DNA from 2 places in the Enterobacter chengduensis genome. Region 2 is predicted to be linked to the other one. Evidence: predicted binding sites of a transcription regulator. Region 2 holds the regulator's gene; the other holds the start of a gene.
What was found. Region 2 encodes LexA, which represses DNA repair genes until DNA is damaged. Its sites were predicted from a motif close to TNCTGTATGTACATACAGNA; they were not measured.
Positions count from the first base shown of each region.

Region 1: the regulator LexA is predicted to act here: its motif matches at 3,385-3,404, upstream of umuD (translesion error-prone DNA polymerase V autoproteolytic subunit).

Region 1 is NZ_CP043319.1:37,182-49,783, forward strand. It holds gene FY206_RS24845 (AAA family ATPase) at 1-68, opposite strand, end outside; gene parM (plasmid segregation protein ParM domain-containing protein) at 305-1,276, shown strand; gene FY206_RS24855 (plasmid partitioning/stability family protein) at 1,281-1,670, shown strand; gene FY206_RS24860 (Y-family DNA polymerase) at 1,674-2,945, opposite strand; gene umuD (translesion error-prone DNA polymerase V autoproteolytic subunit) at 2,945-3,373, opposite strand; gene FY206_RS24875 (hypothetical protein) at 3,739-4,206, shown strand; gene FY206_RS24885 (DNA methylase) at 4,603-5,295, shown strand; gene FY206_RS24890 (hypothetical protein) at 5,292-5,513, shown strand; gene FY206_RS24895 (DUF1380 family protein) at 5,569-5,991, shown strand; gene FY206_RS24900 (hypothetical protein) at 6,354-7,133, shown strand; gene FY206_RS24910 (antirestriction protein ArdA) at 7,524-8,024, shown strand; gene FY206_RS24915 (hypothetical protein) at 8,067-8,258, shown strand; gene FY206_RS25410 (hypothetical protein) at 8,242-8,406, shown strand; gene FY206_RS24920 (DNA polymerase III subunit theta) at 8,421-8,675, shown strand; gene FY206_RS24925 (DUF905 family protein) at 9,373-9,618, shown strand; gene FY206_RS24930 (ParB/RepB/Spo0J family partition protein) at 9,687-11,672, shown strand; gene psiB (conjugation system SOS inhibitor PsiB) at 11,715-12,137, shown strand; gene FY206_RS24940 (plasmid SOS inhibition protein A) at 12,137-12,602, shown strand, end outside.
Region 2 is NZ_CP043318.1:317,930-336,959, reverse strand. It holds gene dusA (tRNA dihydrouridine(20/20a) synthase DusA) at 1-737, opposite strand, end outside; gene FY206_RS01590 (conjugal transfer protein TraF) at 820-2,067, opposite strand; gene FY206_RS01585 (cupin domain-containing protein) at 2,240-2,728, opposite strand; gene zur (zinc uptake transcriptional repressor Zur) at 2,844-3,356, shown strand; gene FY206_RS01575 (CsbD family protein) at 3,404-3,613, opposite strand; gene dinF (MATE family efflux transporter DinF) at 3,734-5,071, opposite strand; gene lexA (transcriptional repressor LexA) at 5,135-5,743, opposite strand; gene FY206_RS01560 (diacylglycerol kinase) at 5,852-6,220, opposite strand; gene plsB (glycerol-3-phosphate 1-O-acyltransferase PlsB) at 6,375-8,795, shown strand; gene gntU (gluconate transporter) at 8,914-10,254, opposite strand; gene gntK (gluconokinase) at 10,258-10,785, opposite strand; gene gntR (gluconate operon transcriptional repressor GntR) at 10,912-11,907, opposite strand; gene FY206_RS01535 (pirin family protein) at 11,999-12,694, opposite strand; gene FY206_RS01530 (oxidoreductase) at 12,818-13,855, opposite strand; gene yhhY (N-acetyltransferase) at 14,165-14,653, shown strand; gene ggt (gamma-glutamyltransferase) at 14,760-16,502, opposite strand; gene FY206_RS01515 (DUF2756 family protein) at 16,629-17,006, shown strand; gene ugpQ (glycerophosphodiester phosphodiesterase) at 16,990-17,736, opposite strand; gene FY206_RS01505 (sn-glycerol-3-phosphate import ATP-binding protein UgpC) at 17,733-18,803, opposite strand; gene ugpE (sn-glycerol-3-phosphate ABC transporter permease UgpE) at 18,805-19,030, opposite strand, start outside.

The DNA.
Region 1 (12,602 bases), on a different replicon from region 2:
ATTGCTAAGTTTGATGCCGTTGTAGTTTTACCTGAACCGCCTTTGTTTCCACCTACGACAGTAATCATTTCTGCCTCATAAATATGATGTGTGAAGTATGATTTATTTTGTCACATACGTAGTTATAGTCAACAACTGTAATCAAAAATATGAAGTATGAAGTGTGAGATATGATTTATTTTTTAATAAATCATAAATATTACTTGTGTTTTAATATTTCATACTTATGATTTAATACTCAATCTGAGTGCTTAGGCACTTAAGTTCAATCATTTTTCTCAATTTGAGTATTAAGGGGTTCAGGATGAAAGTGTATTGTGATGATGGTTCTACAACTGTAAAACTTGCATGGCTCCACAATAAGAAACTTTATAAGTCATTGTCATCTAACTCTTTTCGTCAGGGTTGGAAGGTGGAAGGTATGGGCGTACGTCAGACCTTCAACTATGAGCTTGAAGGTAAAAAATACACCTATGACGAAGTCAGCAATGAATCCATTCTTACTACTCATATTGAGTATCAATATACCGATGTAAACGTTCTGGCGGTTCACCATGCACTTCTGAACAGCGGGCTGAAACCTCAGCCTGTCTCACTGACTGTTACTTTGCCTATCAGTGAGTTCTACACAAGGGATTGTCAGAAGAATGAGCTGAATATTCAGAGGAAAATCGACAACCTGATGCGTCCAGTCAAGTTGAACAAAGGCGAGGTGTTTACCATCGAGCACGTCGAAGTCATGCCAGAATCCTTGCCTGCCGTATTTGAACGTCTGGTGAAAGACAATGTAGGGCAGTTCGAAAAGTCTCTGGTGATTGACCTCGGAGGTACAACTCTCGACGTTGGCGTTATCGTTGGCCAGTTCGACTCTGTCAGCGCGATACACGGAAATTCTGATATCGGCGTATCGCTGGTAACGAACGCTGCACTCACGGCGTTAAAAATGGCTTCCAGCAACACGAGTGCTATGGTCGCCGATGAACTTATCAAACAGCGTACAAACGCTGACTTCGTCCGGCAGGTTATCAACGACGAAAGCAAGACGGCACTGGTGTTGGATACCATCGATAGCGCGATCGCTACACTGGGTGCCCAGGTTGTCGATGACTTGGCTGGGTTTAGGGACGTTAACCGCGTTTATATTGTTGGTGGCGGTGCGCCACTGATCGAGGATGCTGTTAAAGCAGCATGGCAACATCTGGGCTCGAAGGTTGTCATGATGGATTCACCGCAAACATCACTCGTAGAAGCCATCGCTGCATTTAAAGGGGAATAGGACTGTGAGCGAGGAACGGAAGAAGTTTACTGTTTATCTTCATCCGGACCAGGTGGCGGACAATGTGTCTTTAGACATTATTGATTCTGTCCCACGGAACGATAGAGGAGATTTATATAGGAGAGCGCTTATTTCCGGCTTAGCACTTCACCACCTCGACCCGCGGCTTCCTGGCTTACTTGCGCTGTTGTTGGATAAGAGTTTCACGGCGGATAGCCTGGTAGGTTTAATCAGTCAGACAACGGGATGGAAGCCATCCCAGGCCAATATCCGTGATGTGCTTGCAGAACTGGGCGCAGGAAATTTTGATTCTGCAATCAAGCCTGAAATTGCTGAAGATGATGAGCAGCGTCGACTGGAAGAGGCCCGGGTCAAAATGAAAGGCCTCTTCTGATACTCAAATTGAGGCTTTGGGGATATCGGACCACCTGGTCGTGTATGCCGGAGAAAGCATCTCTCTTTTCATTTGCCATTCTGGTGCAATTCCGCGGCCAGCAAACCATACCCTCCCGAGCCCTGAATGGTTTATGCCATCCAGGGCTTTCATAAGCTCCTCGCTTCGTTCCTGCGGCTTAACGTCATCGAAAAGATTTAACTGTGCTACTCCCGTAGGGGTGAAGTCATTCAGCATTACGCCAGCCTTTGCATATCTATGCCCGTCGATCCAGATACGATCCAGGGCCTTTACTGAGGCGTTAATGATGTCCCGGGTGTCACGGGTAGGCACAAGAAGTTTTTCACTGGCCACGTTGCTGTAATACGCTTCGTTGACTGCGAAAGGGGAGGTTTTGATAAAGACCGATATGTGCCGGCAGAACTGATGCTCTCCCCGCAGTTTTTCAGCCGCGCGTTCGGCATACTGGCAGATAGCCTGCCGCAACGCTTCGTAAGTGGTGATGCGCTCCCCGAATGATCGGCTGCAGACAATCTGCTGCTTCGCGGGCGGTACATCTTCAAGAGATATACAGGCCTCACCGTTCAGCTCGCGTACGGTTCGCTCCAGCACTACGGTAAAGTTTTTGCGTACAAAGGCAGGATTCATGCGCGCCAGCTGTAGCGCAGTCGTCACGCCGTATGTATTCAGCTTTTTGCCTATGCGGCGACCAACCCCCCAGATTTCCTCTACTGGCTGCAGTGAGAGCAGTTTCTCCGTCCTACGAAGATTGTCAGTAGTCAGGGCCAGCACGCCCCCAAATTGCGGCCACTCTTTTGAAGCCCATTGCGCTGATTTTGCTAAAGTTTTTGTTGGCCCCATCCCAACGCCAATTGTCAGTCCGGTTCCTCTTAGGACGTGCTCGCGCAGCTGCCGGCCGAAATCTTCAAAGTCGGTACAGCCATCGATGCCGCGAATGTCCAGGAACATCTCGTCGATGCTGTACTGCTCTACGCGGGGCGCCAGTTCTTCCAGATGTGCCATGACCCGGTTGCTCAGACTCGCGTAAAGCTCATAATTGCTGGAAAACGTAAGCACTTTCTCCGGGAACTGCATTGTCTTCAGCTGGAACCAGGGAATCCCCATTTTGATCCCAAGCTGTTTCGCTTCCTTCGATCTGGCTATTACACAACCATCATTATTGCTAAGAACGACCACCGGTTTATCACGTAAGTCAGGACGAAAGACCTTCTCACAACTCGCATAGAAGCTGTTCACATCTGCCAGGGCGAACATCAGTCATGTCCCCGGGTTTTATGTACAAAGGCAGTTACGACACCGAAAATTTGTAGCTGCTCAGGTTCTGGCCATAGAGTAGGGTAGGCTGGATTCATTGCCTGTAACCCTGGTCTCGGTTTCAACAATAATCTCTTAACAGTAAATTCACCTTCAATCTCAGCTATAACGATATCGCCGTGGTGTGCATTTTCGGCTTTATCAACAATCATCAGATCGCCAGAATGTAGCCCAATATCAGTCATGGAATTACCAATAGCTCGCACAAAATATGTCGAACTGGGTCGGGATATACAGTAATCGTTGAGGTCAAGTTCGGCTTCGACATAGTCCTGCGCCGGGGACGGGAACCCCGCCGGGCATCCCTCGCTATAAAGAGGGATTGGGATAATTTCCGGCTCGCAATCGACACGCAATAATTCAAACATAGGCACCTCCGAACTGTATTTATATACAGTATTATTACTTTATTGAGTGTACTTTCAAGTTTTTGCTTTGCCCATTTTTTAACTCTATGTTGCCTAAAGAAGTTCCCCGCCGTGCCTTTACTTTAGCCCGATCGCTTCAGATGCAAGGGTTCGCTCCGCCGCCATCCTCGCCCGGTCGCAGATTTTTACGCCTGATGCCATTCTTCCCGTCGTTCTCCCGCTCAATATTCGCGGGAGAACCGTCCAGAACGTCATCGCTGTTTATCTGCGCTGCGGCCTCCGGTGTCGCCCCTGCATCTTCCGCTCGAAGTCGGGCTGTCGTGTCGGCACGGTGCAACTGGGTGCCGGATGCTTAGGACACAGCCATGTTCAGACTGACCTGTATTGAACTCAACAACGGCGAGTTTGCCGTGTATATCAACAACCATTATCTGTGGAGTGAGGATGCCTGCGGAGAACGACTTTACCTGGGGGAGGTGCTGGAGCAGCTTTCCCTGATGCCGGGTGTGGAAACCGGCACTATTCAAGAGGCAGTTCCGGAGGACGAAGAGTGGAACTGGAATGACATTGCCGATCGTGTGCTGCCGTCGCTATCTGCCTGCCGCGAGGGAGTAACCGTGGCAGATCACATCGCACGGCTACAGCAGTATCCGCAGGATGCGCTGTGTATGGGAACGTTCTGGCTGGCTGATGACTTTATGTCCCTCAATGACAGCCTGACAGAGGGGGAGATTGCTGAAGCCATGCGTGTCTGTTACCACAGCCATGATGCCTGCATCGGTTTTAACTGGGACACATTGCAGTTCGCTATCGACCACGTAAAGGGGGGCTAACGGAAAAAAGGACGCCACCGACCGGAGGCGTCCCAAAACATACCAGGCTTATGATCCTACAAAGTGGTGTACTGACACGCACTTATGGTCATTCTGTCATACACGGGAGGCTACTTCAGCTACCAGAATCAGTACCAAAGGATGTCGGTGCCCTCCGCCTTTCTGCCGCCAGCCGGCGGCGTGTTCAACGCCGTGCCTTCACGCTAACCCGGCCGCTGCGGTCGCAAGGGTTCACGTTGTCTCCGTCCTCACCCGTTCGCACCTTTCACGGTGCATTCAGCCCGTGAAAGGCTTGCGCTGCGGCTTGCGGCGTCGCCCCTGCGCCCTCCGCTCAGAGCCGGGTTTTTGTGGCGGCACGGCGCAACAGGGTGCCGCATATCAGAGAGGAGTGTGTCTATGTCCCGTTATATCCTGGGTGACTGCGTGCAGGTGATGTCCCGTTTTCCGGCACGTGCCGTTGATTTTATTCTTACCGATCCCCCGTATCTGGTTGGCTTTAAGGACCGTACCGGTCGCACTCTGGCCGGGGACAATTCGTCGGAATGGCTTCAGCCAGCGTGCCACGAAATGTACCGCGTACTCAAAAACGACAGTCTGATGGTGAGCTTTTACGCATGGAACCGCGCAGATCTGTTTCTCAATGCGTGGAAATCGGCCGGGTTCCGCGTTGTTGGCCATATCGTTTTTGCGAAGAGTTATGCCTCCAAATCAACGTTCGTGGGCTACACCCATGAGAACGCTTACCTGCTCGCGAAGGGGCGACCGCAAACCCCGGACCGCCCCATCCCGGACGTGATCCCCTGGAAATACACGGGCAACAGACACCATCCGACGGAGAAGCCGGTGCAGAGCCTGCGGCCACTGATTGAATCGCTCACGCGTCCGGGGGCCATTGTCCTTGACCCGTTCGCCGGTAGCGGCTCCACCTGCGTGGCCGCCGCCGAAGCCAGCCGCCGCTATATCGGGATCGAGATGCTTGAGCAGTACCACGCCGCCGGCGTTCGCCGTCTGGCACAGGTTGAACGGGCGAGAAGGATGCCGGCGGCCAATGACGGTACGTTTTACCCTGATTATCCGGAGGCGGCATGAACTACCCGGGCCTTGAATCCCTGCGCGCGGACGTGGCCGAGCTCAGCAATGCCATGTGTGACGTGCGGATGCTGCTGAACCGCCTCGAATCTCAGCACCGGCACGACGCGGCAACGCTGGCTGAACGTATGGCCGCCCAGACCCTGCGCCGGATCAACACCCTGCTTCTGGAAGCCTACCGCGAAGCCCTGGTGCTGGACGAAACCTTTCAGGGCTGACTGACCCTGCCGGGCTGATGCCCGGCCTGTAACCACTTACGAAAGAGATAAAAAAATGTACGGAACCCGCAAAGAACTTTGTGTACAGCTTGAAACCATGTTCACGTCTGACGAACCCCTGGTCCTGCTGGTCTGGACGGAAGAGGGGATTAGCGTGGCCTGCCGTGAAACCCAGCCAGAACCGGACGAGGCTGAAATCCGGGCGGTGATGAAGGCGCTTGGTGAAATGAAAATGACGCAATACCGCCAGGAGGGGGTAAATAATCTGACTGTCAGCGATCTCCTGACCCATCAGCGGGAAGCGGCAAACCGTCAGGTGAGTGTACCCGCAGCTTTACTTGCACGCGTCCTGCGCGACTATGAGTGTGAGCTGGAGCATCGCGCCGGAATGGCCTGGGAGGCCGGGCGGCCTGAACCCGATTCCGTAAAGGAAGCAAGGAATGACGTCTACGCACTGAAAGACGCGCTGGTAGCCTGAGAACGGCCGGGGGAGCGTCCCCGGCAACCGGTGACAATTCACAGCGAAAGAGGATGTCGTTAACTCCGCTTTTTATGCCGCGCTGGCGCGGCGGATGTGAGCGCCGTGCCTTCACTTTAGCCCGAACGCTGCAAATGCAAGGGTTCGCTCCGCCGCCATCCTCGCCCGGTCGCAGTGATTTAATGCTTCATGCCGTTCTTCCCGTCGTTCTCCCGCTCAATATTCGCGGGAGAACCGTCCAGACCGTCATCGCTGTTTATCTGCGCTGCGGCCTCCGGTGTCGCCCCTGCATTTTCCGCTCGATGTCGGGCTGTCGTGTCGGCACGGCGAAGACGTCGCCGCATTCAGAAGAGGAGAATATCATGACCATTGCTTACCGCTTTATGCACCGTCATACCCGAAACACGCTCGTAGCCCGCGGCTGGCCAGCCAACATGGATATCGATACAAGCCTGAATTACTCCAGAGGAGAAGGCGTTGCGTTCTATGGCCAGCTCGATGCTTTACAGTTGCAGCGTCTGTTACCTGAGATTGCACTGCGTGGTTTGATGTCCGATCAGGCAATGAAGGTGCTGCTGTCATTACTGGCAGGAAGTGAACTGATTGTCCGCCTTTATCGTAATTCGCTGGGGCATCGTAAGGCTCATGCCGGAACCATTTCGCTTGAATATGATAATTGCCCTGAGGCTATGTCCACGAAACATATCCTCTGTCTGCTGAAAGCCCTGCGTGACGAGATTAACCACGTCTGTAGCTGCGTGGCATCCGCCGGATACCGCCTGATGGAAGCCTTGCGCCCCGCCGCTGAACCGCTGGTATTTACCCGCCGAACCCGTAATTTCCTCCTGACAGTAACGGAAGTGGAGCAGGTGCAGGATGATGCGCAGTGGGATAATGAGACGCTCGACGCGCGTCTTAAAGCGGTACTCGACGGGAAGGAAACCTTTCGCCGTCTGCAAATCCGTCTGGAATGCAATGGCCGTACAGTCGGGCAGACCCACGTGCCTTATGCCCTTCGTCACCCTGACAGCCCATCCCGCGACTGGTTTGACAGACACTGGCTGCGGGATGTGGTCAGCAGCGCACGAACCGAGATTGACGCGATGATGAAATCCTTCTCCGGCATCCGGATTGCCGCCTGATTTTGGGCGGGGCAATGCGCCCCGCCTTATTGCGAAAAGGATGTCGCACGCTCCGCTTTACCGGCGCCCCCTCCACGATGTTACGGGGACGCAGGTGAAAACGTCCGTGCGGTCTGCGGCTAACGCCGTGCCTTCACTTTAGCCCGATCGCTTCAGATGCAAGGGTTCGCTCCGCCGCCATCCTCGCCCGGTCGCAGATTTTTACGCCTGATGCCGTTCTTCCCGTCGTTCTCCCGCTCAATATTCGCGGGAGAACCGTCCAGACCGTCATCGCTGTTTATCTGCGCTGCGGCCTCCGGTGTCGCCCCTGCATCTTCCGCTCGAAGTCGGGCTGTCGTGTCGGCACGGCGTAAGCCGGAACTCAGACGACACAGACACTGGAGGAGTTTTATGAACACTACCACCCCGGCGATTTATGTAGGTACATACCACAAATACAACTGCGGTAGCCTCTACGGTAAATGGTTTGACCTCACCGACTTTGATGATAAAGCAGAGTTTCTGGAAGCCTGCAACGAGCTGCACGCCAATGAATCCGACCCGGAACTCATGTTCCAGGACTGGGAAGGGATCCCGTCAGCATTTGCATCCGAATCTTCCGTTGACTGGAATTTCATTGAAGCCTACAAGCGCGCAGTAGAAGACGGTATGGATGCTGCATTTATTGCCTGGGTGGAATACTCCGGAGAGTGTGATTATGACGCCTTCGAGGATGCTTATTGCGGAGAAGCTGAGAGCGAAGAGGACTACGCCTGGACTATGGCAGAAGAGTGCGGCCTTCTCAATGACATTCCGGAATCGCTGCGTTGCTATTTCGATATGGGAGCCTGGGCGCGGGATTTGTTCCTGGATGGTCTGGTATTTCTGGATGGCTACGTGTTCAACGGTTGATGTCAGAGGCGGGGCAGGGCCCCGCCACAAAGGAGAATAAAAATGAAACTTGATCCACAGACCCGTGACATCCTGCGTCAGTACAAAAATATTATTAACGCCCGTCGACGTGAAAATGGTCAACGGGAATTAAGAACGGAGCAGGTGATCGACGAAATATGCTATTACATGACCTGCCAGCGTGCGGTGTATATCGGCGGTCATTTCATTTTGCAGGGTGGAAAAGGTAACTGATAACCTGGCAGGCGGTATCATCCGCCTGTTAGCCCGCGCGAAAAACCCTGGCAGGCTTTGCCTGCCGGCGGTTGTTACCGCGCCTGCGGCGCAGTTACAAACCGCCCCGGCAGAAAAAGTCAGCAACGATCTCGTTGCAGGCGCGTGAAAGAGAGGAAAAACATGAGCGAATTTAATCTTTCGGTACGTTCAAAAGAGGATCAGGACAGGATCGCCGTAGACCTGGCCGCGTCAGGTGTGGCATTTAAAGAGCGGCTAAATCAGCCAGTGGTGCCGGAAATTGTGGCACGAGAGGTGCCCGAAGAGCTTCGCGAATATTTTCTGGAAAGGTTGCGCCATTACCGCCAGCTTAGCCAGCAGTTGCCGAAAGCCAGCGATCCACAATATTCCGAAATGGCCGAGGCAAATAAAAAGTAATTTTTTCAGTAAGATATGCTGTAAATCAAACTCATTGCCTTTGTTGCAGTGGGCGTCCGGGCGGGCTGTCATGCTTCGCACAGAGCCAGCAAAGCTGTCTCTGCCCGGCCCCTGCGGGGCAGCGGGTGTCCATCCCATGACGCAACCCCCATCGCTTGCAGCAGCCGTTCCGGCTGCGCCGCTCAGTCGCGCCGTTTCCTGCGCTCCCTGCATCACGCCGTAAATACCCCGTCGTGATGTAGGGGGCAATGTCGTTTCGCCGCGCGCGGCTTCCCGTCATTGCGGCGTGTCCCTGCCCATTCCATCCGGTCCTTTTACACCCCTTTGAGTCCCTCCTCCGGGTGCTGAGACCGCCACAGTCCTCGTGGCTGTCCAGGGTGAATGCTGACGCACGGCCACCAAAACTTTTTGCAGGCAAAAACTTTTTGCGTCCGCCCCGGACATCTGCCTCGGCCGGTGTCGTTTACGCACCTGCGGCGAAGGTTCTCAAACGGGTGATGTTTTATCCCCCGGGAAAGTTCAGCAGGTTCCCGCGAAACGTCAAAACCGCGGCTCCCGTAACTCAACGGGTGATGGGTTTTAAAACCAGCCACTTTTTTAAAGGAAGTATTCAGTGGGAAAAACATTACAGGAATTTCTGAATCAGCCAGTGCTGCTGCGCGAACCCACCGCCGAAGAAAACGAACTGGCGGCTCTATTGAATGGCAGTACTGTCACTGCACCCGTGGTGCTGCCTCAGGGGCCGTTTACCCGTGAAGAGGCGACCGCTCTGGTGGCGCAGTACACCAACGTCAGTATTGAGAACGATCAGGGTACTTATTTTCAGCTTGTTGTGCGGGGTGAAGAAGGGTTTTTGACGAAGTGCGCGTGGAACTTTGAGAACGACGTGGGGGCATTGCTTAACCGCGCTCTTGCCAGTTACAGAGCCAGAAAACAGCAGTAAGAAGGGGCCCTGTCGGAGCTGTCACTCCGCAGGGCAAGACAATCATTAATACTGAGAGGTACTAAATCATGACAGTTGCAGATGTTAAATCAAAAGCACCAAAAAAAACCAGTAAGAATAAAACTGCCGGAAACGAGGCGCTGAAAACAGCCCTCGATGCGGCAGTCATTGAGTATGTTCCGCTGACCGATCTCATTAAATCACCGCTGAACGTACGCACGATGCCCTACACCACCGAGAGCGTTAAGCGACTGGCTAACTCCATTGAAAGCCTCGGACTGCTTCACAATCTGGTTGTCCATGCCCTGCCCGAGGGAAAATACGGTGTGGCAGCAGGTGGTCGGCGTCTGACTGCGCTGACGCTCATGTCTGAAATGGGGCGTATCAAACCAGATTATCAGGTTCCGGTTAAACGTGTCAGCGACGAGCTTGCTGTTGAGGCTTCTTACGCCGAGAACAACGAGCTTGAAACCATGCACCCTGCCGAGCAGATCACAGCGTTTGGTACACTGGCGGCGCAGGGAAAAACTCCCGCGCAGATTGGTGAGGTGCTTGGGTACGGTTCCCGCCACGTCCAGCGCATGCTCAAACTTGCCAGTCTTGCCCCGTCACTGCTTGCACTTCTGGCAGAAGGTCAGCTTGATGTTGAACAGTGTCAGGTGTTGTGTCTTGAAAGCGATCCTGAGCGTCAGGTTGCTGTTTACGAAAGCGTAAAGGAGGAATGGGGACGCACTACCGTAAACGCACTTAAAAATCGTATTACGGAAAGTGAAATTTCTGTCTCGCATCCACGTTTCGCATTTATCGGGCGGGAAGTTTATGAAGCCGCAGGCGGAATTGTCCGTGAAGATCTGTTCAGTGAGCAGGAAGGGGACGGAACAGTAGACAGTCTGCTTGTTGAACGTCTGGTACTGGAAAAACTTGAATTGATCGCTCAGGAAATCCATCAAAAAGAGGGCTGGATGTGGGGTACCGGACGTCTGGCTGCAATTAACCTTTACGGACCTGACGGAAAGGACTACCGCATTCTACCGGAGCCAGATGCAATCTACAGCGAAGATGACAGCCGCCGTATCGATGAACTGTCCGACAAATTTAACGCTCTGGATCCTGACAGTGATGAAGCCGAGGCCATTAGCAGCGAAATATCCCTCATTGAACATGCCGCTGAGCTTCGTGGGTGGACAGAAGATCTGAAAGCAAAATCAGGCGTGGTGGTGAGCTACATGCACGGTGCGCTTCGTATTCAGCGTGGTATATGCCGCATGTCTGATTTACCTGACCATGACAGTAACGGAGAGGATTCCGCGCAGTCTCCTGCCGTGACTCATATGCATCGACCTGATGCAGCAGAAGGGATCAGCATCCCGCTGCTCACCAAAATGTCATCCGAGCGCACTCTGGCGGTACAGGCCGCGCTAATGCAGCAACCTGAAAAGGCTGTGGCGCTTATGGTCTGGCGTATGTGTACCTGCGTTTTTGCTGGATGTGTGACCACGCCGCATCCGTTCCGTATCAACCTGACCGTTTCTCACAGCAGCCTCACTGAGAACGCCCCATCCGGTAAAGAAGGCGCAGCGTTTGAAGCCCTGATGACCGAAAAAGAGCGCCTGAAAACCCTGCTGCCAGCAGGATGGGAGAAGGACTTCACGACCTTCTTCGCCCTGAACGGAGAGGTACTGATGTCATTGCTGGCCTTCTGTGCGGCTTGTTCCGTAGATGGTGTACAGACGCGTGATAATGGACACACATCACGTAGCCCTCTCGATACGGTTGAGGCCGCGATAGGTTTTCACCTTCGCGACTGGTGGCAGCCTACAAAAGAGAACTACTTCGGTAGCCTGAAACATTCACAGATAGTCACTTCACTTAAAGATGCAGGTCTGACTGGTGCCGCTGCTGACGCAGAAAAAATGAAGAAAGGCGACGCGGCAGTGCATGCGGAGTTCTTTATGAAGCAGAACCGTTGGGTTCCTGCATGGTTACAGTCACCGCAGCCTGATGCAAAAGACAGCACCGATACCGACACTGACAACGCGGCAATTGCCGCCTGATAAGGATAGCCGCCCTACGGGGCGGCAATAAGGAGATATCTGATGAATATGCCAAACTTTAAGCTTTCCTCCATGATCGGTGAAGATTTCGAAACCTGCCGCGCCGCTGGTTACTCCTACCGCCGTGAGATGACACACGCTGTTATGGGGGCACTGAGTGCGCCTGAAAACTGGGATGTTAACGGGGAGTATCGTAGCGAGTTCGGGGGCTTATTTCCCGTGCAGATCCGTTTTTCGCCCACTCATGGCCGATTTGAAGTGGTTCTGTGTAGTCCTGGTGAGTTTAGTCAGGACTGGATCATGCTGTTGGTCTGGAGAAAAGGGCAGGAAGTATCCTGTATCCGCTCATGCCCACAATCTGACGCTGCTGTGATAAACCATGTGCTGAGCCTGACCAGCAGGCTGGACAGTGATGGATACTCAATATTCGATATTCTCTCAACGCTGCGCATGGAGGTGGCCTGATGATCCCTCGTCACCTTTCTCTTGTCACGCAACTGCCGGAGCGTGAGGCAGCGTTACGAGCCATTATTGCCGTAGAAGAGGGGGGCGGGCGGTACGGAAGCCGACACCCGCAGCCGTATCCCTATTCCAGAGCATTTTTCCGGTTCCTGACTGGTAGCAGTAAAATTAGTGGAAAGGCGATCAACCAGGTGCGCGGGGCGTACTGGCTGAAGGGCGATAAAATTTCTCTGGCCCGATATGAAGAGGCGTTTGACATACTGATCAGTAGCCGCGGTCGCCTGTGTTACCCTCCGCTCGGTACCAACATGGTGCAGAACCTGTTTCCGGAGCAGGCGTTCAGCATCAGAGAGCGCCACACGCAGCGGGAAGTGCGCGAGGATAATCTTTATTCCCGTCAGGAATCACGGCGACACCGTGAAAAGGAAGAGAAGTACCAGAACCGCGTGGGGCAGGCTGAAATCGACC
Region 2 (19,030 bases):
ATCGCCAGAATGCCCGGGTTCTGATACGCCTCGCGTCCGACCATCACGCCATCCATATGTGCCAGATGCGCTTTGGCCTCTTCCAGCGACTTAATGCCGCCGTTGATCGACATCGTCAGGTGCGGGAAGTCACGCTTTAGCTGATACACGCGCGGATAGTCCAGCGGTGGGATCTCACGGTTCTCTTTCGGACTGAGGCCGGAGAGCCAGGCTTTACGGGCGTGGATGATAAACATCTCGCATTCGCCTTTGCCGGACACCGTGTTGATGAAATCGCACAGGAACTCGTAGCTGTCCTGGTCGTCAATGCCGATACGGGTTTTGACCGTCACCGGAATGGAAACAACATCGCGCATCGCCTTGATACAGTCCGCCACCAGCTGCGCGTTGCCCATCAGGCATGCGCCAAACATGCCGTTTTGCACGCGGTCGGACGGGCAGCCAACGTTGAGGTTAATCTCGTCATAGCCGCGCGCTTCCGCCAGCTTCGCACACTGCGCCAGCGCGGCCGGATCGCTGCCGCCCAGCTGCAGGGCTACCGGATGCTCCTCTTCGCTATAGGCCAGATAGTCGCCCTTCCCGTGGATGATTGCGCCCGTAGTCACCATTTCGGTGTAGAGCAGCGTATGGCGGGAGAGCTGGCGCAGGAAATAGCGGCAGTGTCTGTCCGTCCAGTCGAGCATCGGCGCAATGGAGAAACGGTGTGCAGGGAAAGCGGTCTGTGATTCTGACGACATGGCGAAGTTTTAAGCATCCGGTGGAAAAGGGGCGCTACTATAGCACAAAGAAAAGCCGGAGGCGCAGCGCCTCCGGTAGACTTTAGAACGTCATGCTCAGCTGAGCCCCGGCGCCCCAGGTTTCGTCTTCACCGTACAGGCCCATCAGGTCAACATGCACGGTATTAAACGGCGCGAAGCCAACACCGCCGGTAAAGACGTTGCTGTCGTTCCCCTTCACGTCCGCGCGATAGCCTGCACGCACCGCCAGCCAGCTCAGCGGCGTTACCTCGGCACCGACGCCAACATACTGCGACGTATCTTCGCTCTTGAAGCCTTTGGTTTCCGTCAGATCGCCATCGGCGGTCAGCGTGACGAGATCGTTGTGCCAGGCGGCACCGGCGGTCACCACAGGACTGATTTGATAAGTATCGCGCACGCCATCCACTTTCTTCGTATCAATATCACGGGAGAAGAGATTTTTTCCGGTTAAACCGACAGTCCAGCTCTCGCCAAAGTCAGCAGCAAGACCGGCATCGACGTTAAAGCCCGTATCATCATTGCGATAGCGGCTACTATTGATATCCCCGCTGTCGAAGTTGTAGATGGAAACCGTATAGTTATAGAGCCAGGTTTTTTGCAGCTTAGGCGTGATACCGACCGAGACCGGTACGCCGCTAATGTCGAACTGACGCGCCACCGCCACACCATAGTCCGAAACGATCGCCGCGCGACCAAAGCCTTTTGACTTCAAATCATTCGGATTTGCCGCTAACGCGGTGGCTGGAACGGCCTCAATACCGCGTAATGTGTCAATATCGCCCTGATCGATGTAAGAACTCACGCGGGCACGCGCATTCGCTTTTGCGACGAATGCTACGGATAACACGTCATTAGGAATGCTGACAGCGATCCCTGCGCCCGCTTTACCGCTGGCGGTTTTTCCTTTCAGCGAAGCTAGTTGATTAGCAAGATCGCCCGCCGCTGCGGAGACCTGCCTGGAGGCCTGGCTTGCGGGATTTAAGAGATCGAAAAGATTGATACTTTCCAGCGTGCTGCGATATTTGCTGACATCGTCGCTGATATCATCAATCTTATCGCGCAGATTGTCCTTATCCGAAATCTGAGCGCCAATTGATGGCAGAATAACCGTGACATCATCATCGGGCTTTGCCTTTGCCAGCAGTGCCGGGTTTATCAATACTGCACTGCCATAGCTTCCTGCCGCAACGCCCGTCCCCCCCATCGCATCACTGCGCGCTTCTGTCCAGGTATTGGCTGCTCCCGCCTGATTTGCCATAAACAAGGAAACAGCGATGCTAACCACCGAAAATTTAAAATTTTTTTTCACAGTATGCCCGTTATAGTCTGTTATGAAATAACCCCTGTCTGTTATCACCCAAACAGGAACGAACTATTGCTGTGAATAAGGAGTAAAAGACCCGCTATTTCTGTCCCTAAGTAAAACTCCCTTACGGCCTGTTATATTTTGTGACGGCCCTCAATATTTATAGAAGAGGAAATTATTTTTTCCCAGGTTTTCCATCATGCGGTCCAAAAAACTGGGGTGGGTGGTCTACCCAGCGATCCTCGCGGGTGGCGGCATAGACCGGGTTAAGCGGATAGTAGATGCGATTGTGCTTCTTGCTGGCCTCGCCAACGACCAGCAACCGCACCTCGTCGTCCGTGTTATTGATAAAGGTGTGGCAGACGCCCGTTCCGGCAGGAAATCCCACGCTATCGCCCGGTTCAAGTTTCCATAAATAGCCATTAATCCACGCTTCCGGATAACCTTCGAGCACATAAACGAACTCTTCTTCATCGCTTTCCGCGTGCGGGTAGGACGTTCTGCGCCCGGGCGGTAGCCGCTCATGATGAATGCCGATGCGCCCGAGCCCGAGCTTGCGAGCCAGCGGTGCGCCGATAGAAAACCGCTCATCGCTATCTGGATAGGTCGAATCATCCGCGCCTTCCACGTCGCGCCAGTGCCGAATACAGTCAGGTCTTTTCATTATGAATCTCCCGGTTTGCGATGGGTCAGGTATAGCACAGACTGGCGGATCTCGGTGTTTTTACCAGAACATGGTAAAGTGGGGGTTTTCCGTCCTATTACATCCGGGGTGCTACATGGATAAGTCCACAAAAGAGCTGTTAGCGCAGGCCGAAAAGCTGTGCGCGCAACGCAATGTGCGCCTGACTCCGCAGCGCCTTGAAGTGTTACGCCTGATGAGTCTGCAACAGGGTGCAATCAGCGCCTATGACCTGTTAGATCTGCTCCGTGAAAGCGAGCCGCAGGCGAAACCACCCACGGTGTATCGCGCGCTGGATTTCCTGCTGGAACAGGGTTTTGTCCACAAAGTCGAGTCCACAAACAGCTACGTGCTGTGTCATCTTTTCGATCAGCCCACTCACACATCCGCTATGTTTATCTGCGACCGTTGTGGCGTGGTGAAAGAAGAAGCTGCGGAAGGCGTGGAAGACATTATGCATACGCTGGCGGCAAGAATGGGCTTTGCCCTGCGGCATAATGTGATTGAAGCACACGGGTTGTGTTCAGCGTGTGTTGAGGTGGAAGCCTGTCGGCACCAGGATGCGTGCCAACATGACCACTCTATACTGGTGAAGAAAAAGCCGCGTTAACGGCAAAAGAAAAGGCGGCTTAGAGCCGCCCTGTGGGTTATTTCGCGTTACCAGCGGTAGTCGTTACGGGTTTCCCAGTCTTTGACTTCGTTTTCCGCCTGATCTTTCGCATAGCCGTAACGTTCCTGAATTTTACCGACAAGCTGATCGCGTTTACCTTCAATGACGGTCATATCGTCATCGGTCAGCTTACCCCACTTTTCTTTCGCTTTACCTTTGAACTGCTTCCAGTTGCCGCCGATTTCGTCTTTATTCATCATCGTGTCCTCTTAGTTAAGCGTCGGGTCGTAACGTCCGTTACGTTCTTTTCTGCTGGACGTGATATTTATTGTAGTTAAGGATTCGGCGGTTAATTTCATATTCGGAATCTTTAACCGTCACGATATATCGTGGCGGGAGGAGAACCAGGTATTGTTTTGCCAGTGGCGATGCCAGATAAAGGCCAGCGACAGGCCTCGCAGAGAGAGAAACACCGCAAGCGCCAGCCATAAACCGTGATTGCCCAGCCAGGGGAGCGTCAGCAGCGTCAGGCCAAACCCTGCCGCCGCAACGGCCATGCAGTTACGCATCTCCGCCCCGCGCGTTGCGCCAATAAACATGCCGTCCAGCAGATAACACCAGACGCCGACCACCGGTAAAATGACTTGCCAGATGAGATAGTGGCTCGCCAGCTCGCGCAGCGCAGGGAGAGACGTAAGCGACGCGACAATCTGCTCGCCAAAGCAGGCGTAAACCAGGCCGAATGCCAGCGCCACCAGCCCAGACTGCCGGCAGGCTGCCCGCCAGACGTCCCGAAGCTGCCCGCTTTCCCGCGCGCCGTACGCCTGCCCGGAATGCGCTTCTACCGCATAGGCAAAGCCGTCCAGCGCGTAGGCGGTAAAGGTCAAGAGCGTCATCAGTACCGCGTTGACCGCGACGATTTCTGGCCCTAGCCGGGCCCCAAAGACGGTTAGCGCACCGAAACAGAGCTGAAGCAGCAGCGAACGCAGCATGATGTCCCGGTTAAGCGCCAGCAGCTTACGGATATTGCCACGCCATGCGGTTTTGAGCAGCGCCAGGGAGATCCCGCGCATCGCCAGCACCCGCCAGACCATCCACAGGCCAATAATAAAGGTTCCGTATTCGGCGATTGCCGTCGCCAGCGCCGCGCCCTGCACGTTCATGTGCAGGCCCATCACCAGCCAGACATCCAGCACAATGTTGAGCAGATTGCCCACCACCAGCAAAATCACCGGGGCGCGGGCGTACTGTACGCCCAGCAGCCACCCCAGCAGAACCAGGTTGGCCAGCGAGGCGGGGGCGCTGAGCCAGCGGATTTCGAGGAAACGTCGCGCCTGCGTCAGCACCGCCTCGCTGCCGCCAACAACCTGGAGCGCCAGGTCGATGAGGGGCGCACGCAATAAAACGATTAACGTCCCCGCGCCAAGCGCAAGGATCAGCGGCTGGACCAGCGCGCGCGCCAGACGCAGCGGGTCTTTCGCACCATACGCCTGCGCCGTGAGTCCGGTGGTGCTCATGCGCAAAAAGAGCAGCAGCATAAACAGGAAGCTGGTTGCCGTCGCGCCAATCGCCACGCCGCCAAGATAAACTGGTGAATCCAGATGGCCGATAACGGCAGTATCAACCAGCCCAAGCAGAGGCACGGTAATATTGGAGAAAATCATCGGCAGTGCAAGACGCCACAATGCCTTATCGGATGCCGTCAGCAGTGACATGAAAAATACCGGAAGTGGGGAATGAAGCAGGCTACAGCGGCGCCATAGCCTGTCAGGAAGAGGTTACAGCCATTCACCGTTGCGAATGACCCCAACCGCCAGTCCTTCGATAGAGAAGTTCTGTTCGCGGAGGTCGACCAAAATGGGTGAGAACTCGCTGTTTTCAGGCAGCAACTGTACGCTGTTACCCTGTTTTTTCAGACGCTTAACGGTCACTTCGTCATCGATACGCGCCACAACCACCTGGCCGTTTCGCACATCCTGAGTTTTATGCACTGCAAGCAGATCGCCATCGAGGATACCGATGTCTTTCATCGACATGCCGCTGACGCGCAGCAGAAAATCAGCGCTCGGTTTGAACATGCCAGGATCGACCTGATAGTGGCCTTCAATATGCTGCTGAGCCAGTAAAGGCTCACCGGCAGCAACACGGCCTATCAGCGGAATGCCGGTCTCTTCTTCCACCAGCAGGCGGATACCGCGTGACGCGCCCGAGACAATCTCAATCACGCCCTTACGCGCCAGCGCTTTCAGGTGTTCTTCGGCAGCATTTGGAGAACGGAAACCCAGACGCTGCGCGATTTCCGCACGCGTGGGTGGCATACCCGTCTGGCCGATATGATCCCGAATGAGATCAAACACCTCTTGCTGCCTGGTCGTTAACGCTTTCATTCCGCCCCCTGGGTGTATATACAGTTATGCTGTGAGTATATACAGTCAAAGGTGATTTTGGAATCAAAAACTGCACAAAAAACCAGGGACTTAATTATTCCTCGAGGCTCATCGGAAATGTGACCAAAGCAGCGTGACCCAGGTAATGGCAGCAGTGATAATCGCCAGCAGCACAGCGGCAGAACCCATATCCTTCGCGCGGCCGGAAAGTTCGTGGAAGTCAGAGCCGATACGGTCGACCACGGCCTCAATAGCGCTATTGAGAATTTCCACTATCATCACCAGAAGTACGGAACCGATGAGAAGCACGCGGGTAACGGCATCTACATCAAGGAAACAGGCGATGATCACCGCGATGATAGCGGCGACGCCCTCCTGGCGAAAGGCGGCTTCGTTGATCCACGCGGCACGGAAACCTTTCCATGAATAGCCGGCGGCTTTAATGATACGCGTTAACCCAGTGGTATTATTGGCCATTAAAAGAACCTTTTAAGAAAAAAAGCGTCAGTAACAGGAACTGTAGCGCGTTTCGCCACAGCCTGAAGTATGACGGGTAACAACAGAAATTTTGCGCGCTTTCTGTTATCCTTGCGCCGCAATTGCATTATTAACCAGAGGCTTTACATCGTTTATGTCCGGCTGGCCACGAATTTACTACAAATTACTTAATTTACCATTAAGCATCCTGGTAAAAAGCAAGTCTATCCCAGCAGAACCCGCGCTGGAATTGGGACTCGATACGTCGCGTCCTATTATGTACGTTTTGCCTTACAACTCGAAGGCAGACTTACTGACGCTTCGCGCCCAGTGTCTGGCGCATGATTTACCTGACCCGCTTGAACCGCTGGAAGTCGACGGCACGCTGCTGCCGCGCTACGTGTTCATTCACGGTGGACCGCGCGTGTTTACCTATTACACGCCGAAAGAAGAGTCCATCAAGCTGTTCCATGACTATCTCGACCTGCACCGCAGCAACCCCGATCTGGACGTGCAGATGGTGCCGGTATCGGTGATGTTTGGTCGTCGTCCGGGCCGTGAAAAAGGTGAAGAGAATCCGCCGCTGCGCATGCTTAACGGCATCCAGAAGTTCTTCGCGGTCTCCTGGCTGGGGCGCGACAGCTTTGTGCGCTTCTCCCCTTCGGTTTCGCTACGTCGCATGGCGGACGAGCACGGGACCGACAAAATCATCGCGCAAAAACTGGCGCGCGTAGCGCGTATGCACTTCGCCCGTCAGCGCCTGGCGGCAGTAGGACCACGCCTCCCGGCGCGTCAGGATCTGTTCAACAAGCTGTTGGCCTCCAAAGCGATTGCCCGCGCCGTTGAAGACGAAGCGCGCAGCAAGAAAATTTCGCATGAGAAAGCCCAGCAGAACGCCATTGCGCTGATGGAAGAGATTGCCGCGAACTTCTCTTACGAGATGATTCGCCTGTCCGATCGTATTCTCGGCTTTACGTGGAACCGCCTCTACCAGGGCATCAACGTTCATAACGCCGAGCGCGTGCGTCAGCTGGCGCATGATGGCCATGAGATTGTCTATGTCCCCTGCCACCGCAGCCACATGGACTACCTGCTTCTCTCATACGTGCTCTATCACCAGGGGCTTGTACCGCCGCACATCGCAGCCGGTATCAACCTGAACTTCTGGCCAGCGGGCCCGATCTTCCGCCGCCTGGGCGCGTTCTTTATCCGTCGTACCTTCAAGGGCAACAAGCTCTACTCCACCGTGTTCCGCGAGTATCTGGGCGAGCTGTTTAGCCGCGGCTATTCCGTTGAGTACTTTGTTGAGGGCGGTCGCTCGCGCACCGGACGTCTGCTCGATCCGAAGACCGGCACGCTGTCGATGACCATCCAGGCGATGCTGCGCGGCGGAACCCGTCCGATCACGCTGGTGCCTATTTACATCGGCTATGAGCACGTAATGGAAGTGGGCACCTACGCCAAAGAGCTACGCGGGGCGACCAAAGAGAAAGAGAGCCTGCCGCAGATGCTGCGCGGCCTGAGCAAGCTGCGTAACCTGGGTCAGGGCTACGTAAACTTCGGCGAACCGATGCCGCTTATGACGTACCTGAACCATCACGTTCCGGAGTGGCGCGAGTCCATCGATCCTATCGAAGCGATTCGCCCTGCCTGGCTGACACCAACGGTCAACGGCATTGCGTCCGAACTGATGGTGCGCATTAACAACGCGGGTGCGGCTAACGCCATGAACCTGTGCTGTACGGCGCTGCTGGCTTCGCGTCAGCGCTCGCTGACCCGCGAACAGCTTACAGAGCAGCTGGATTGCTACCTAGACATGATGCGCAACGTGCCGTATTCCGTTGACTCAACCGTGCCTTCTGCGACCGCCAGCGAGCTTATCGATCACGCGCTGCAGATGAACAAGTTTGAAGTCGAAAAGGACACCATCGGCGACATCATCATTCTGCCGCGCGAGCAGGCAGTGTTGATGACCTACTACCGCAACAACATCACCCACATGCTGATGCTGCCGTCGCTCATGGCGGCTATCATCACCCAGCATCGCCGTATTTCACGTCAGGAGCTATTGCGTCACGTTGAGACGCTTTACCCGATGCTGAAAGCGGAGCTGTTCCTGCGCTGGAGTAAAGACGAGCTGGCGGGCGAGCTGGACAAACTGACGGAAGAGCTTCGTCGTCAGGGGCTGATCACCGTTACGAATGACGAGCTGCACATTAATCCGTCTCGCTCCCGAACCCTGCAGCTGCTGGCAGCAGGTGCGCGCGAAACGCTGCAGCGCTACGCCATCACGTTCTGGCTGCTGAGTGCGAACCCGTCTATTAACCGCGGTACGCTGGAGAAAGAGAGCCGGACGCTGGCCCAGCGCCTGTCCGTTCTGCACGGCATTAACGCCCCTGAATTCTTCGACAAAGCGGTCTTCAGTTCCCTGGTGCTGACGCTGCGTGATGAAGGCTTCATCAGCGATACGGGCGATGCCGAGCCGGAAGAGACGCTGAAGGTTTACCAGATGCTGGCAGAGCTGATTACCTCAGACGTGCGCTTGACGATTGAGAGCGCGACGCAGGGCGAGTGATGTAAAAAAGCCGGGTGGTGGCTTCACCTGACCCGGCCTGACATTCCGCATAATATAAAGGCCCGGTAAGCGTTAACGCTACCGGGCCTTATTTTTGAGCCTTCTTAAATCACCGCATTCAGCTCAGCAGCGTGAAAGCAATCATCCCGACAATCGCACCCGTCGTGCCGAGGATGGTTTCCATCAGCGTCCAGGTCTTCAGGGTTTGCGCTTCGGTGGCGCCGGTAAATTTACCGAACAGCCAGAAGCCCGCGTCGTTTACGTGAGAGACCACAATCGAACCGCCCGCGATACAGATAGAGAGCGCGGCCATCTGGGCACCGGAGTAGTTCAGCTGTTCAATCACCGGCATCACCAGACCCACGGCGGTTAAACACGCCACGGTGGCGGAACCCTGGATGATACGCACCGCCGCCGCCAGCACGAAGCAGGTGACCGCAATCGGCAGGCCCATTCCGGTCAGCGCTTCGCCCAAAGCCGGACCCACGCCGGAATCCACCAGCACCTGCTTGAACACGCCACCGGCACCGATCACCAGCAGGATAATCCCCGCAGGCTGCAGCGCGGCACCGCAGATCTCCATCACGCGGTCTTTCGGCATCCCCTGACGCATCGCCAGGCCGTAAATCGCCACCAGACACGCCACCAGGATCGCCGTGAACGGGTGACCGATGAACTCAAACCATTCGTACGCGGTAGAGCCTACCGGCACAAAGCGTGCAGCGATGGTTTTCAGGCCCACCAGCACCAGCGGGAGCAGGATCAGCGACAGGCTGAAGCCAAAGGACGGCATTTTGCCTTCGCCAAGGTGCGGCTCGGTGATGTCGTCCGGAATGTGCAGCTCAACGTAGCGGCTGATGAAGTTGCCCCACAGCGGACCGGCGATAATCATCCCCGGAATTGCGGCGCACAGGCCAATCAGGATCATCCAGCCAAAGTCGGCGTGCATCTGGGATGCCAGCAGCATCGGCGCAGGCCCCGGCAGCAGGAACGCTGCGGCCGCCGCCACGCCCGCAAACAGCGGAATGACCAGCTTCACGAGGTTAGTGCCGGTATGGCGCGCCATGGAGAACGCGACGCTGATGAGCAGCACAACGGCCACTTCGAAGAACAGCGGCAGGGCGCAAATCAGGCCCGCCAGGCCAATCGCATAGTGCGCGCGGCTGTGGCCAAAGGATTTCAGCATCTTGACGGCAATCTGGTCGACCGCGCCCGTCTCGTGCAAAATCTTGCCAAACATCGCGCCGAGCGCGACCACAATCGCCAGGAAGCCCAGCGTGCCGCCCATCCCTTTTTCCATCGTCGCGGCGATCTTGTCGAGCGGCATACCGGAAAAGAGACCTGCACCAATAGACACCACCATCAAAGCAACAAAGGCGTGCATACGCGCCTTCATTACTAAAAACAGCAGCAGCAAAACCGAACCCACTGCTGTCAAAACTAACGTTAATGTACTCAAAACTTACTGCCTTTTATTGATGACCTCGATGGTGCTGGCAACAACACCCTCCAGTGACTGATCGATATCAACCACTAAAACGTCTTTCTCGTCTTCACCCGGCTCCTGCAGCGCGTCGAACTGCGTCACCAGCATCTGGGTTTTGAAGAAGTGCCCTTTACGCGCCTTCAGGCGGCTTTCAATGACCTCGAAGTCCCCTTTCAGGTAGATGAAAGAGAGGTTCGGGTTGCCGTCGCGCAGCAGGTCGCGGTAGGTTTTTTTCAGCGCGGAGCAGACGATCAGCGAAACTTTGTTGGTGCGCTGCATAGCAAACGCGGCGTCGTTCAGCGCCTGCAACCACGGTTTGCGGTCGTCGTCGTTCAGCGGCTCGCCGGAGGCCATTTTCATGATGTTGCTGCGCGGGTGGAGGAAGTCGCCATCAAGAAACGCAGCCTGGAGTTGATGCGCCACTTCGCTGGCTACGGCTGATTTCCCGCTACCGGAAACGCCCATCAGGACGTAGACGTGGTGATCGTGATTAGTCGTGCTCAAAGGGTGTCCCTCAGTCAATTGTTACGGGTAACAGTTATCGGTAACATTGTCCTGCCGGGGCAAAAGAGAAGCAATATCCAAACGTGCGCGAAGTGAATAAGTGTGAGCTACTTCAAATTTGTCAGTTCAAATAGATCCACCCGGTGACAAGGTGAAACCTAAATCTAACATTTTTGGCGTCACCGTCTCGCCACGAATGCGCGCCAGCAGGCGTTCTGCGCCAATGCGGCCCATACGTTCACGCGGGGTCAGGACGCTCGCCAGACGCGGCTCCATCACCTGGCCAATGTCGTGGCCGTGGAAACCGGCGATCGCCATATCATCAGGGATCTTGAGCCCCAGACGCTGGCATTCAAACGCCGCGCCGACCGCAAGGTCATCGTTGGTACAGAAAATACCGTCCAGTTGCGGATACTCGCGTCGCGCCTGACGCATCAGCTCAATACCCGACGTGTAGGAAGAGGACTGCTCCACCATCACGCTGTACGGGGTTAAGCTCGCGTCGAGCATCGCCTGCTCGTATCCCTTCTGTTTGATGATAGTACGTTCATCAAGACGCGCACCCAGGTAGGCGATATGACGATGCCCGCGGGCGATGATGGCCGCCGTCATCTGGCGCGCCGCTTCGAAGTTATCAAAGCCGACGGCGATGTCGAGGCACGGCGACTGGCTGTCCATCAGCTCCACCACCGGGATACCGGCCACTTCAATCATTTTGAGCGTGCGGGCAGTGTGGGTTCGTTCGGTTAGAATCAGGCCGTCAATGTTCCAGGAAAGCATCGATTCAAGACGTTCCTCTTCCAGTTCCGGCTTGTACCCGTAGTGGGCGAGCATGGTCTGGTAGCCAAACGCATCGGTGACGCTTTCGATTCCGCGTAATACTTCGGCGAAAACCTGGTTGGTCAAGGAAGGGAGCAGAACGCCCACCGCGCGGCTGGTCGCATTGGAGAGAATATCGGGTGCGCGGTTGGGGATATAACCCAGTTCATCAAGGGCTGCGGCAATCTTGCCACGCAACGCCACGGAAACCTGTTCCGGGTTACGTAAAAACCGGCTGACCGTCATTTTGGTCACACCGACGCGATCGGCGACATCCTGAAGTACGGGGCGTTTCTTTTTCATCGTCCTGAGAAATCTTGAAGAGAGAGATTTGCTCAGTTTATCACGGACAAAGCTCAACCTTCCCCGTTTAAAGGGAAGGTTGAGAAATTATTTAGACCGGCGGCAGGTCAAACAGCAGAATTTCGCTTTCGCTGTCCGCATGCACGGAGAGCGCCTGCTCATCCCAGATGGCCAGGCCATCGGCGGTGGTTGCCTTGGTGCCGTTGATGGACACTTCGCCTTTCACCACCTGGATCCAGACGCGGCGGTTAGCGGCAATCTGATGCACGGACTGTTCATCTTTCGCCAGCGCCCAGCGGTATAGCTCCATGTCCTGATGCACTTTCAGGGAACCTTCACGCGCATCCGGGGACAGCACCAGCTGTTTGCCCTGTTTGGCGTCAAAGCGGCGCTGCTCGTAGCGCGGGGTGATGCCGGTCTCTTCTGGAATGATCCAGATTTGATACAGGTGCAGTTTTTCCGTTTTGCTCGGGTTGTACTCGGAATGACGCACCCCGGTACCCGCGCTCATGATCTGGAACTCGCCCGCCGGAACCTGCTCTTTGTTGCCCATGCTGTCCTGGTGCTCAACCGCCCCTTCCAGCACATAGGTCAGGATTTCCATGTCTTTGTGCGGGTGGGTACCGAAGCCCTGTCCTGCATCGATCACGTCGTCGTTAATCACGCGCAGTGCGGAGAAGCCCATGAAGTTCGGGTCGTAGTAGTCGGCAAACGAGAATGAATGCCATGAGTCCAGCCAGCCATGATTCGCGTGACCACGTTCGTTTGCTTTGCGTAAGTAGATCATTGTTTTCACCCTCAGTTCGTTTCGATGGAGTAAGTGTGGACGCAAACGGTCTGGGATGATAGAGGGTGAAAATTGACTCCTCTGTTCAAAAATTATGAACAAGCGCAGAGGAGCCGTTTTTGCTTATTTCGCGAGGGTTACCGTGGCAGGAGAAGCCTGTTCGAAGGCCCGCTCAAGGATTTCCAGGTTGGTCAGAACGTCAGATTCCTTGACGTAATTCGACGCGCCGGATGTGAGGGTTTCATACAGCGCATCGTACACGCGGCCATAGTCGCCGGTTTCCGGTTGCAGCTCTTCCCTGACCGTTACGCCCTCGTCGTTCACATACTCCAGCACGCCCACGGAATCGTCCGCGGCAAAGCCCGGCTCACCGGGCATGATATTGGCCTTCAGGCTGGTCTCCTGCTGGTCAATACCGTACTTGATGAACGAGCCTCGGGTGCCGTGAACGATAAATTTCGGGTAGTCGATCTTCACCAGGTGGCTGGTCTTGACGATGGCCTTCAGGTCACCGTAGAACAGCTGCGCTTCAAAGGTGTCGTCCGGGTTGGCTTTATTGCGCAGGCTGCGGATGTCATACGCCACGTGGTCCGGTCGGCCAAAGAGGGAGATGATCTGGTCCATGGTGTGAACGCCCAGGCCGTAAAACGAGCCGTCCTGCGGCAGGCCGGGCTGGGTCTCCGCCACCGGGCGGTAGTAATCGAAGTGGCTTTCAATTTCCACGATGTCGCCGAGCCTGCCGCTTTCAATCGCTTTTTTCGCCGTCAGGAAGCAGCTGTCAAAGCGACGGTTCTGATACGGCGTAACGGTCAGGCCTTTGCTTTTCGCCAGCGCGAACAGCGCTTTTGCTTCGGCGATGGTCGGGGTAAAGGGCTTTTCCACCAGCACGTTTTTACCCGCTTCCAGCGCGCGTTTCGCATACTCAAAATGGCTGTCGGCATGGGTACAGACAACCACCAGCGCGACCTGCGGGTCGTTAAGCACCTCATCGAGATCGCTGGTGAAGTGGATGTGGGAATACTGCGGGGATTGCTCTTCCGGCTTCGCGCGGCGGCGGTAGATATGGGCCACGTGCCAGCTGTCTTTACGGTTGAAAACATACGGCAGGTGGTAGCGGGTCGTACTTTTACCAAATCCAATAAATGCGCAATGTAACGTCATGGCTCAGTCCTTTTGGAAGGTTACTGACTGCAACCATAGCGCAAGTTTTGCCCTCACCCCAGCCCTCTCCCACGGGGAGAGGGAGAAAAAAGACAAAAAAAAGCCAGCTATAAGCTGGCTAAAGTAATACTGGAAGCAATGTGAGCAATGTCGTGCTTTCAGGTTCCCGTAGCGGTCTTCCTGAATGCAAAGCAATAATAATCATTCTCATTCGCACTTGTCCAATACTTTTTGCAAAAATTAGCAGTTGACGCACATTTTAAAGTCATTGATGTTGGAAGGGACTTTTAACTGACTGAGGATAAAGGAATGAGTGAGATAGTGATACGCCATATCGAAGCCAGCGATGCAGAAGCGTTACGTGACATCATGTCGCATCCTGGGGTTTATCACGACACGCTACAAATTCCTCATCCCTCTATGGCCATGTGGCATGAACGCGTCGCGGTGAAACCGGGAAGACGGCATCTGGTTGCGTGTCTGGACGAGCGCGTGGTGGGGCATATGGCGCTGGACATCATGGAAAACCCGCGCCGCAGCCACGTAGCCACCTTTGGCATCAGCGTGGCGGCAGATATGCAGGGGCGCGGCGTCGGAAGCAGGCTGATGACTGAGATGATCAACCTGTGCGACAACTGGCTGCGCGTTGAACGCATCGAGCTCACGGTTTTTGCGGATAACGCGGCCGCCGTTGCGCTGTATCAGCGTTTCGGTTTTGAAATCGAAGGCACCGGCAGGAAATTTGCCCTGCGCAACGGCGAGTATGTGGACGCGTATTATATGGCGCGGATGAAGTGACACACTCCCCTCACCCCGGCCCTCTCCCCATAGGGGCGAGGGAGAAAAAACCGCACCGTGCAATCCCCTCTCCCCTATGGGGAGAGGGTTAGGGTGAGGGGAATAATCAATACCCCGCCGTCAAATCATCCACCGAACGCGGATCCGACGCGCCAAACAGCGCCCCGTCCGGCCCAACCATAATGCTCTGGGTGCTGCCCATCGCCTCTTTTACCGCCACCTTCTGCCCGCGCTGCTCCAGCAGTTTAATGGTGTCCGGGCTAAAGCCCTTCTCCACGCGCAGCTCGTCCGGCAGCCACTGGTGATGGAAGCGCGGCGCATTGGTGGCTTCGGCGACGTTCATCCCAAAGTCGATGCTGTTCACCACCATTTGCAGTACGGTGGTGATAATCCGGCTGCCGCCCGGGCTGCCGGTGACCAGCCAGGTCTTCCCGTCTTTCACGACAATAGTAGGCGACATGGACGACAGCGGTCGCTTCTTCGGCCCGACCGCATTCGCATCGCCGCCGACCAGACCGTAGACGTTCGGCACGCCAGGCTTGGCGGAGAAGTCATCCATCTCGTTGTTAAGCAGAATGCCGCTGTTGCCCGCCACAATCCCGGTCCCGAAGGTGGTGTTGAGCGTATAGGTCACCGCCACCGCGTTACCGTCTTTATCCACCACCGAGAAGTGGGTGGTCTGGTTGCTTTCATACGGCGCCAGCTTGCCGGGGCGGATCTCGCTGGACGGCTTCGCCTTGTTGATGTCGATCTGTTCGGCAATGGATTTGGCATACGCCTTGTTGGTCAGCGCCTGCCACGGCACCTTCACGAAGTCCGGATCGCCGAGGTATTCCGAGCGGTCGGCGTAGGCGCGTTTTTCCGCTTCCGCCATCACCTGCATGGCGTCCGCGCTGCCGAAGCCGAACTTATGCATATCGAAGTTTTCGAGAATATTCAGGATCTGCACGATGTGAATGCCCCCGGAGGACGGCGGCGGCATGGAGAAGACTTCGTAGCCGCGATAGGTGCCGCTAATCGGCTCGCGCTCCACCGCCTTGTAGTCCGCCAGATCCGCTTTGGTGATGAGCCCCCCGTTCTTCTGCATCTCTTGCGCAATCTGGTCGGCAATCGCTCCTTTGTAGAAGGCGTCCGGACCGTGCTCCGCAATCAGCTCCAGGCTTTTGGCGAGGTTCTTCTGCACCAGCTTATCGCCCTTCTTCAGCGGCTCGCCGTCTTTCCAGAAGATGGCCTTGCTGTTTTCGTGGTTCGGAATCACTTCGCTGCCGTAGGTCTTGAGATCGTCCGCCAGCGCGTCGTTGACCACAAAACCGTCTCGGGCCAATTTAATGGCAGGCTGCACCACTTTGTTCAGCGGCATCGTGCCGTATTTCTCCAGCGCCAGCGAGAAGCCCGCCACGGTGCCCGGGGTGCCGCTTGCGAGATGTGAAGTCAGGGATTTTTTGCTGTCAGGGTTACCCTGGTCGTCGAGGAACATATCGCGGGACGCCTGAGCAGGCGCCATCTCGCGGAAGTCGATGGCGGTGGTTTTGCCGTCTTTGGTGCGCAGCATCATAAAGCCGCCGCCGCCCAGGTTCCCCGCCTGCGGGTGCGTAACCGCCAGCGCATAGCCGACGGCGACCGCGGCATCCACCGCGTTACCGCCCTGCCTGAGAATTTCAACGCCCACTTGGGTTGCCAGCGCATCCACGGACGCTACCATGCCGTGGGTTGCCCGCACGGGATGAAAAACATCTTCCTCCACGCCGTAAGAGACCGGAGGTGCAGCGGGCGGGTTGGCCGCCACGCTAAATGTCCCGCCTGCCATCAGCGCGGCGAGGGCGACCCAGCGCAAAAACGTTGGTTTCATGATTATTGTTCTCCAGGTGAAGGGATCCATATTCCCCGCTTAAGCCTGGTTCACAACTCCTAAAAAATCATTGTCATGGTGAAATCGGGGTAAACTTAAGAGAGACCTCAACAGGAGGAAATGACAATGAAACGTTTACTGATTCTTACGGCGCTGATCCCGTTTGCCGCGCTCGCACAGCCCCTCAACACCATGAACAACCCGAATCAGCAGGGGTATGTCATCCCGAGCCAGCAGCGCATGCAGACGGAGATGATGAGCCAGCAGCAGCAGCAAAAAGGGATGCTCAACCAGCAGTTGAAAACGCAGACCCAGATGCAGCAGCAGAGCCTGCAAAACCAGATGAACGCCAACACCCAGCGCGTGCAGCAGGGGCAGATACGCGAGCAGCCACTGCCGAATAAAAACGGCGGGATGTTAGGCGGGATGACGTCGTCAGGCAGCGGACAGCAGCATATGCTGCCGCCGCAGTCGAACGGCAGTATGCTTAATCCGCAGAACTAAAGTCCGGGCCGATCAGGTCAATCGCATCGGTACAGATGCTGTCCACGCCCCAGCGCAGCAGCTCGGCTGCGCGCTGGGGTTTGTTGACGGTATAGACCAGAATATGCAGACCCGCGTCTTTGAGCATTTTCACCCGCGCCTCATCCAGCAGCTTATGGTTCAGATGGATCGAGACGCAGCCTAAACGGGTCGTCAGCTCGCGCCAGTCTTCACGCCATTCGTCCAGCAATAGCCCGCGCGGCAGTTCCGGCACCGCCGCCTGAGCCGCCTCCAGCGCGTCGATTTCAAATGATGACAGCAGCGGCGGCGTCATCCCTTCCCATAGCTCACGCGCGGCCAGAGCAATCACTTTACCCGTCAGCGGCCCGGTGCCGGTGGTCGGTTTGATCTCAATGTTTGCCATCATGCCGTGCTGACGACAGCGGTCCGCCACGTCCGCCAGCAGCGGCAGCGGTTCACCTTTGAATTCGCCGCTGTACCAGCTTCCGGCGTCCACCTTCAGCAGGTCGCGCCACGGCAATTCTCCCGCCACGCCCCAGCCGTTGCTGGTGCGTTCGAGGTTGTCGTCATGCAGCAGGAAAATCTCGCCGTCCTTCGACAGCTTAGCGTCGAATTCGATCATCGTGTGGCCGTAGCGCGCGCCGACGTCAATCGCCGCCAGCGTGTTTTCCGGCGCCAGCTTACCGCCGCCGCGGTGGGCGACGACGTGGGGATAAGGCCAGTTGCTCATACTCGTTGTCCTGTTTCACCGTCAAACAGGTGCAGATGATTTTCCGGCAGGTGCAGCCACAGCGTGCTGCCTGCTTTCGGGCGCTCCTGATGTGCCAGGCGCACCACCATTTTTTGCTCGCCCCAGCGCCCGTGCGCCAGGTTATCTGCACCCAACATCTCCAGCGTGTCCATCACCAGCGGCACGCCACCGTCCGCCTGAGTGGTTAAACCAATATGTTCCGGGCGGATCCCGAGCGTCATCTTACGCCCGGCGTAGCCACGATAGTACCAGCTGATCGGCAACGCCATCCCGCTTTCCAGCTCAAAATGCGTGCCCGCGCTGCTGATGCGCCCTTCCAGCAGGTTCATCGCCGGGCTGCCGATAAAGCTCGCCACAAAGCGAGTGGCCGGTTTTTCATAAACTTCCACCGGGGTGCCAATCTGCTCGGCGATGCCTTTGTTCATGACCATCACGCGCTGGGCGAGGGTCATGGCTTCGACCTGATCGTGGGTCACGTACAGCGATGTGGTTTTCAGACGACGGTGCAGCTGCTGCAGCTCAAGACGCATCTGCACGCGCAGCTTGGCGTCGAGGTTAGAGAGCGGCTCGTCGAACAGGAATACCGCCGGGTCGCGCACGATGGCGCGCCCCATCGCCACGCGCTGGCGCTGGCCGCCGGAAAGCTCGCGCGGGCGGCGCTTGAGCAGGCCGTCCAGCTCCAGAATGCGCGCCGCCTCTTTCACCCGCTCCTCGATATGGCCTTTGCCCATGCCGCGGATTTTCAGCCCCCAGGCCATGTTCTCCTCCACGCTCATGTGCGGATAGAGGGCGTAGTTCTGGAACACCATCGCGATGCCCCTGTCTTTCGGCTCCATCTCGGTGACGCGCTGGCGGTCAATCCAGATATCCCCGGAGGTGACGCGCTCCAGCCCCGCCACCATGCGCAGCAGGGTAGATTTGCCGCAGCCGGACGGGCCGACCATCACGATAAACTCCCCGTCCGCCACGTCGAGCGTGAGCGGCTGAATGACCTGGGTTTTGCCGTCCCAGCTTTTGGTTACTGCCTGAAGTTTTAAGCCTGCCATCTTATTTCTCACTGTCCACTAAACCACGCACAAACGCACGCTGCATGGCTAAAACGATAACGACCGGGGGGATAAGGGTGAGCAGCATCGCCGCCATCACCTGGTTCCAGAGGGTGGTGCCTTCGCCGGTGGCGATCATGCCCTTGATGCCCGCCACGGCGGTGCCGAGGTTGACGTCCTGAATAATCAGCAGCGGCCACAGGTACTGGTTCCAGCCGTAGATAAAG